DNA from 3 places in the Paenibacillus riograndensis SBR5 genome. Region 1 is predicted to be linked to each of the others. Evidence: riboswitches for the same ligand, from Rfam matches in the RefSeq annotation. Region 1 holds a riboswitch; each other region holds the start of a gene.

What was found. Region 1 has a riboswitch for cyclic di-GMP ahead of PRIO_RS03775 (transglutaminase-like domain-containing protein). Riboswitches for the same ligand answer to the same signal wherever they lie in the genome.
Region 2: another riboswitch for cyclic di-GMP. It lies ahead of PRIO_RS35340 (choice-of-anchor A family protein); the one in region 1 lies ahead of PRIO_RS03775 (transglutaminase-like domain-containing protein).
Region 3: another riboswitch for cyclic di-GMP. It lies ahead of PRIO_RS34595 (anti-repressor SinI family protein); the one in region 1 lies ahead of PRIO_RS03775 (transglutaminase-like domain-containing protein).

The regions. Positions count from the first base shown of each region.
Region 1 covers NZ_LN831776.1:861,897-864,096, reverse strand. The annotation lists rRNA gene PRIO_RS03780 (16S ribosomal RNA) at 1-149, opposite strand, end outside; gene PRIO_RS03775 (transglutaminase-like domain-containing protein) at 517-1,326, opposite strand; cyclic di-GMP riboswitch class I at 1,340-1,421, opposite strand; cyclic di-GMP riboswitch class I at 1,496-1,577, opposite strand; gene PRIO_RS03770 (class D sortase) at 1,700-2,200, opposite strand, start outside.
Region 2 covers NZ_LN831776.1:682,610-684,809, forward strand. The annotation lists gene PRIO_RS02990 (ASCH domain-containing protein) at 1-71, shown strand, start outside; cyclic di-GMP riboswitch class I at 1,252-1,339, shown strand; gene PRIO_RS35340 (choice-of-anchor A family protein) at 1,423-2,200, shown strand, end outside.
Region 3 covers NZ_LN831776.1:553,674-555,873, forward strand. The annotation lists gene PRIO_RS02460 (2-oxoglutarate dehydrogenase E1 component) at 1-535, opposite strand, end outside; cyclic di-GMP riboswitch class I at 974-1,067, shown strand; gene PRIO_RS34595 (anti-repressor SinI family protein) at 1,097-1,252, shown strand; gene PRIO_RS02465 (helix-turn-helix domain-containing protein) at 1,346-1,678, opposite strand; gene PRIO_RS02470 (TasA family protein) at 1,934-2,200, opposite strand, start outside.

The sequences.
Region 1 (2,200 bases):
GTAGTTATCCCAGTCTAGAGGGTAGGTTGCCTACGTGTTACTCACCCGTCCGCCGCTAAGCTTATCCCGAAGGATAAACTCCGCTCGACTTGCATGTATTAGGCACGCCGCCAGCGTTCGTCCTGAGCCAGGATCAAACTCTCCAATTGGTATTGAAAAGAGCGATAGCTCATTTTGAAACATCTGACGAGAATTTGCATTCTCATTTTGGATCTCACTTACGTGAAATCCCACTCACTCGTTGTTCAGTTTTCAAAGATCAAACTCGTTGTCGGCGATGATTTTCTCGTCACCAGCAACTCTTATAATATACCACGTTTGTTTGAGCAATGCAAGCTTTTTTTGAACAATTTATTCAATCATTCTTCATTTACTTAGCAGCGCTCCAACAACGCTTACTTATAATACCCCATAGTCATATAAAAAAGCAACCCTTTAGAAAAAGAAAAATAACCCACTTAATATTTAAGCGGGTTATCTCCAAAGATCCTATTGTTGATTGTATATTCACTTCTCTTAGTAGAATTTCGCTGCAGAGTATTTGCTTGCTACTTTAATTAATCCCGTTTCTTTGTTGTTCTTGCCTAAACCGGCATCAACTGTAGTGTCGATAGTCACCCATTTGCCGTCAAGCAAGACTTCGTTCCAGGCATGGTATGAAGTCACATAGCTGGTATTCCCCATCACCAATTTGGTAGGTATGCCTTGACTGCGGAGCATGGTTGCAAACAATGAAGCATAATCGTAGCAAATCCCCTTCTTGGTGGCCAGTGTATTATCATTGTTGGGGATGTAGTCAGTCGTAACACTGGAAGCTAGGCTATAGTCATATTTCACATTAGAAACGATGTAGTTGTATATTGCTTTTACCTTTTGTTCATCAGTGGTCAGCCCCTGTGTGAGCTGAGCAGCTTTCAGAACTGATTTATCGGAAGAACTCCATTTCACATTCTGTACGGAGCTCAAGTATACGTCGTTCGCATCGCTCATGCTGAGGTCTACGGTTTCGGAGGACATCACTTTGTATTTATTGCCGGTAGTGTTCTCCAGAACAGATATTTTATACGAACCGTTACCTTGCTGCAGCGGGAAGGTTTCATTGGGCTTAGAAGCATATAGGTTATATGTGTAGCTATTGTTGTCCTTAGTAATCATGAGCTTAATACGCTTGTCCTTAGGAACTTCATAGGAAACAGCGATAACCCCTTGATTCAATTGCGATGTATTCAACCAGCCTGTGTCCGTGCTGGCAGCTTCAGCTGATCCTGTCTGGACGGAAGTGGCAACTACAAACAATGTTAACAACGTAAAAAAGAACTTTTTCATGGATAAAACCCCTTTCGGTAGCTGGCTGCCATTCGTATTGGGAAGGCCCTTTAGCTTTGCGTCCCTACCTTTCGATAGGTTTGCCGTTATCGTATAAGCTTTATCTGTTCCTACTTCTAATGTAGATTGATAGATTCATATTTAAGAACAAACAAAAAAAGCCTCTTCATTCGGTAGCTGGCTGCCATCCATAGCGGGAAGGCCCTTTAGCTTTGCGTCCCTACCTTTCGATAGGTTTGCCGTTGTCGTGCTTAGCTTTTATAGTTATATAGTATCATATTTATATCTATATTCAAGACCCAAATCACTAGACTTCTACTATTTTTTAATTAAATTTTAATATACTGCTTTTAGGACGCAGCTATTTTGGGATTTAAGACAATCTGGCATGAATAATCAGGCGATGAGTGGGATTGACCAATGGATCACAGGTAATCAGAGTGAGTATTTTATCATCGTTATGTCCATTTAATACGGAAACATCCGTAGGCTCTACAATTGAAATATCATACACTACGTACTGGTAATCCTGTTCCTTTGTTTGCACGGATATGGTATCACCGACCTCAACTTCGTTGAGCCTGTTAAAAAGCCTGCCTGCTGTTCTCGATCTATGAGCTGCAATCGCAGCATTGCCAACCTGCCCGATAGCCGCGGTCTCCTTCATGTGGGCGGCAGCATGCTTCATGTTGGCTTTAGTCGCCCCTTCCAGTACGGGCAGCTTCAAATTGATTTTGTCGATCTGGATAATGCCTGTGATCTTGCCTCCCAGCTTGATTTCGGGAGCCGGCGCTTCTGTCGCTTTCGCCAGGTCACCCTCAGAAGATTCCTCGGCGAGAAGCTGGGTGACTTCAGCATATTGTTTGTGCAGATC
Region 2 (2,200 bases), 180 kb from region 1:
TTGCCCGGCCCATACCGGCGAAAGGCAGGCTGAGCTTCTGGGAGTACCCTGTACTGGAGGGGGAGCAGTGACCTGCCGGGACTGCATAACCTTTTGGCGGAACAAAAAAATATTTAGCGGCCCAAGCCATGATTGGGTATGAACCGGCTGACTCGCGGGTAATCTTCTTATAGGATGTTTGGTGCTGCCACTGTCCCGCGCGATCATCAGGATGTATAAGAAAGGGCGTATGCATAGGAAATGGGAAGTCTCCTTATTGCGTGGCTTTGTATGCTGTGTTTGTATTTTTCGTTTGAGGATAAGGTAAGCCGGAAAATTATACTTCCCGTGGCCCTGGTCGTTTTTTTCGGCACACTGGGTTATTGGAAGCTTTTAATGTAATTTTTATGCAGCTATCAGCTTGTTTTCAGGTTAAGGATATATATTGAATGTACCAAACACTCCCCGGTGTTTATAAATAGCTTGCAGGGTCTTGCCAGCTCCCATGGTGAGGCCCGTTTTATTTTGTCTGGCTGATCCTTGCGCTGCATGGGGTGGATAAAATAACCACTGGTATTTATAAAAAAGGGTGATTTTATGTGATATTTTTCACAATAAAATAATAAAAATTGTTTTATATTAAAATTGAAATATAAAAGATTGAAACGTAACAAAATAAAGCACCTCAAAAGGAGAATTATGATGAGTCATGAAGGAAGTCTCCGCCGTGGGCTGGTATTCGGGTTGTTTTTGAGTATTCCGTTGTGGGTGTCCATGATTGGCTGGGTTCAGCTGCTGTAAATCCCAATTCGCTATATCCGCAATGTCTGGTTACGGGAGCGTATATAGCATTACATAGAGAAGGATGAAGAACTGCTGCCGGTTGATTCCGGGGCGGTTTTTTGTTGTGCAGTCCTAATTTGCAGGGAAGTTCTTGCTCCTTAAGGAGTACATATAGCTAGGAATAAAGGTTCTGGATAAGATTTGAAATTATAGTTCGAATATACTAAATTTTAATATTAAAAATTGCAATTAAATACAAGATCTGATACTTTGAAAAAGGCAAAAACCATTCTGTTGAGAGATTTCCTTCTGGACAGGAAGGCTGGAAATCCTTATAGATAGCGGGTTTGTCCATGTTTCAGGCAACCGCGACTTGAAAAAATAGTTAAGGAATAGATTGACAATCGGGCAGGGAAGAGGCTAAACTGAAATTAGTTCAAAAGTAACAAATGTCATAGACTACATAAGTTTTATTTAATCTATATTTCTCATGTATAAACGCAAACCGTCTGAAAGGACGGGACGCAAAGTCAGGAATCTAATGCCCGACCAGGGCTATGATCGTCCGGCCGCCGTGAAGCTGACCCTTCGTGGCGGTCTTTTTGTTGTTATAGTTTTTCCGCAAAATCATAGAATAAGTTACTAGGAGGTGCAAGGCGATTGAAAAAAAGATCACTGAAAGCAGCAGCTCTGATTCTGACAGGAGTATTAGCATTGAGCAGCACGGTTACCTGGGGATGGAATGTTAAAGCTGCGGGAAATATGCCGTATATCCCTACCCCTGTCCTGGGTGTTGCCGGCAATTTTAATGCATTTATCTTTGGAGATTTCACGCAATCTTACGATCAGATTCATGGAAGGCTCGCGGCTGAAGGAAATATTACGTTGCAGGGGTACGGTGTTTCCAAGGATGCGCCCGGCGGGGATGTGCTGGTTGCCGGCAAAAATCTCACTCTAACAGACGGAACTATATATGGGGCAGCTGTATACGGAGGCACTATAAGCACCACACGGGCGGATCTCAAGGAGACCCCCCGCCAAGGGACGCCGATTGATTTTGCGGCCGAGGAACAGTTTTTGGTCCGGCGTTCGGATGAATTGGCCGCATTGACGCAGACACAGCCTTTTGTAAAAGAATATGGAAAAATGACGATTAACGCTCCGGATGCCTATAATGTCATTCATCTGGCCGCTGCTGATTTGGCTGACGCCAACGGGCTGCAGTTCAACATAGCAGGTGATGCCACCGTCATTATTAATGTGGGCGGAAGCGCTGTGAAAATTCCCAATTTTCAATTCTGGGGAGGCAAACCCCGCAAAGTCCTGTTCAATTTCTATGAAGCTGCTTCTGTGAATATCGGGAACACGACAATCGAGGGCACGATATTGGCTCCTCATGCCAGTGTCTTTTATGATCATGCAGAGCTTCATGGCACAC
Region 3 (2,200 bases), 310 kb from region 1:
TTGTGGACTCTGCCTGGCTGTTCAGCCAGCGCAGCTCCTGTTCGTCGTGCACATGCCCGAATTCGTAGGCGATAGTCTGCGTATAAGCCTGGAGCATCCGGTGAACCGCGTCCCAGGCGGTATGAACATCCGCCGGCGCATTCTCCCAGATCAGCGAGGCGGGCATAGCGATCAGGTCCTCGCGGGTGAGATCATAGGTTTCATAATCCAGCCATTTCGCCATAGGGTTATTCCCCTGCTCAAGCGGATCGATATTAGCGGCCATATGGCCATATATACGAATATTGGCGATTAGCTTGGAAGCTCTTACGGCCTTTCTCAGCCACTCGGTGCCTCCCGAAAGAGCCGGCTGCGGGGCCGGTACGGCATCCGGAGCAAGCGGAGGAGGGCCGGAAACAGTAAATAGATCACGGTAATGATGTTCTACTGAAGAGGGATCTTTAACGAATTGCTCATATTTCTCTTGAATATAGCCCAGATTGGGGCCGTGATACTTACTCCAAATGGATTCGTTATAGGGCTCTTTAACTGCCATGAATACATCCTCCTAACGGATGAACTCCACGTGGCCGCATGGTGGCTTGAGCGCCCAGTGGAGCTGCGATGTTTACGGTTTCATTTCACATCTTATTGTGCTACTTTCAAGACGTGTAATCAATTCATACTTTCGGGGAATCCGTTCGCAAAACGGCATGATTCAGTCCGGAAATGATGAAGAACGGATATTGGTTGCAGAATCAGGATTTGCAGCCGGTTCAACTAGTAACAATGACCTATGTATAAATCGGAAATGTTCATCAACAGCTTCTTAAGACATATTTTTTGGACAAAGGTTAGCAAAAAAAGCTATTCTTTTGCACTACTTAGCATAAAAAATTTCCAAATAACGACACACTTTTCGTGTAAGATATTGTATAATGTTATTGCGGATAACGGTTTCATGGTTTCTAACCAGATCCTTTCATGTAAAGGGTCCAGTAAAGGGTAAACCTGCCGAAAGGCAGGGACACAAAGTCTCGGGTCTACTGTAGAGATGCTGGAGCTACTACGACGGCCGGACTGCCTGGGGACGCATAAATTCTAGGAGGAGATATTCTTGGATAAGTCCAACCAGGGGAATGACGGAGAACTGCTGACGGGTGATCTGGATTTAGAATGGGTGTATTTGCTGATGTCGGCCAAGAAGGCAGGGATCGAGGCGGATGAAATCCGCCGGTTTTTAAACGAAAAAACAGCATTGCAGGCGATGTAGAGCGTTTATTATGGGGAAATACATACAGAAAAGGGCACAGCAATCATACGCTGTGCCCTTTTCTGTATCGCTGGAGCCTGCGGATGACCGCCATTATTGATCCTTCTGCTCCAGCCGCCATTTTTGGTAATCGAGAAACTCTTTGAATTCCCTCTTGCTTATACCTGAGGCCATGGCTTCCTGGACAAGCCGGAACCATTCGCCGTCCAGGGAGGATTCGTCAGCATCCGAAGGTTCGCCATAGAGCAGACTGTGGATGGAAACCTGGAGCGCGTCAGCGATTTTTTCGATAAATTGGATTGAGGGGTTGGATTGAATATTTCTTTCTACATTGCTTAAGTATGATTTCGCAACATCAGCCTTGTCCGCCAGTTCGGATAAGGACCAGCCTTTTTCCAGACGGAGATGGTGGATGCGACTTCCCATATTATCCGGCACGATTACAACGCCCCTCCGTACTTTTTGTTAAAATATAAGGATTTATACGGTTACGCCAATAATCATCCTCATATTTCTCGCCGAAACGGGTGCCGCCCGTAAGACGCAGAGCCGTTTCCACTTGTCAGTATAACAAATTTCCTTACAACGGACAAAAATCGTTGCTACAAGGGAAAACAGCCTAATCTGCTTCCGGATTCGGAATCAGGATAGGCTGCTTCAGAAAATGCAGTCCGCTATGAATTAGTAATCCTTTTTAGGGCCTTGTTTGGCTTCGAAATTCCAGGTCAGCTTCAGCTTATCCTTTTGGAAATAGTTTTGTGCTTCGCCAGTATCCACGAATTCGAACTTGACCGAAAAGCTGTCGCTGCTCTGTGCTTTGATGCCGTCAGCTTCAGTGAGAATTTGATCCCATCCGGTATTTTTGACCAGATCCGGGGTTTGACCCTTCAGGGCGTCCAGTGTAGTTTCATATACCACAACTTCCGGTGAGATGATCGTTCCTTTATC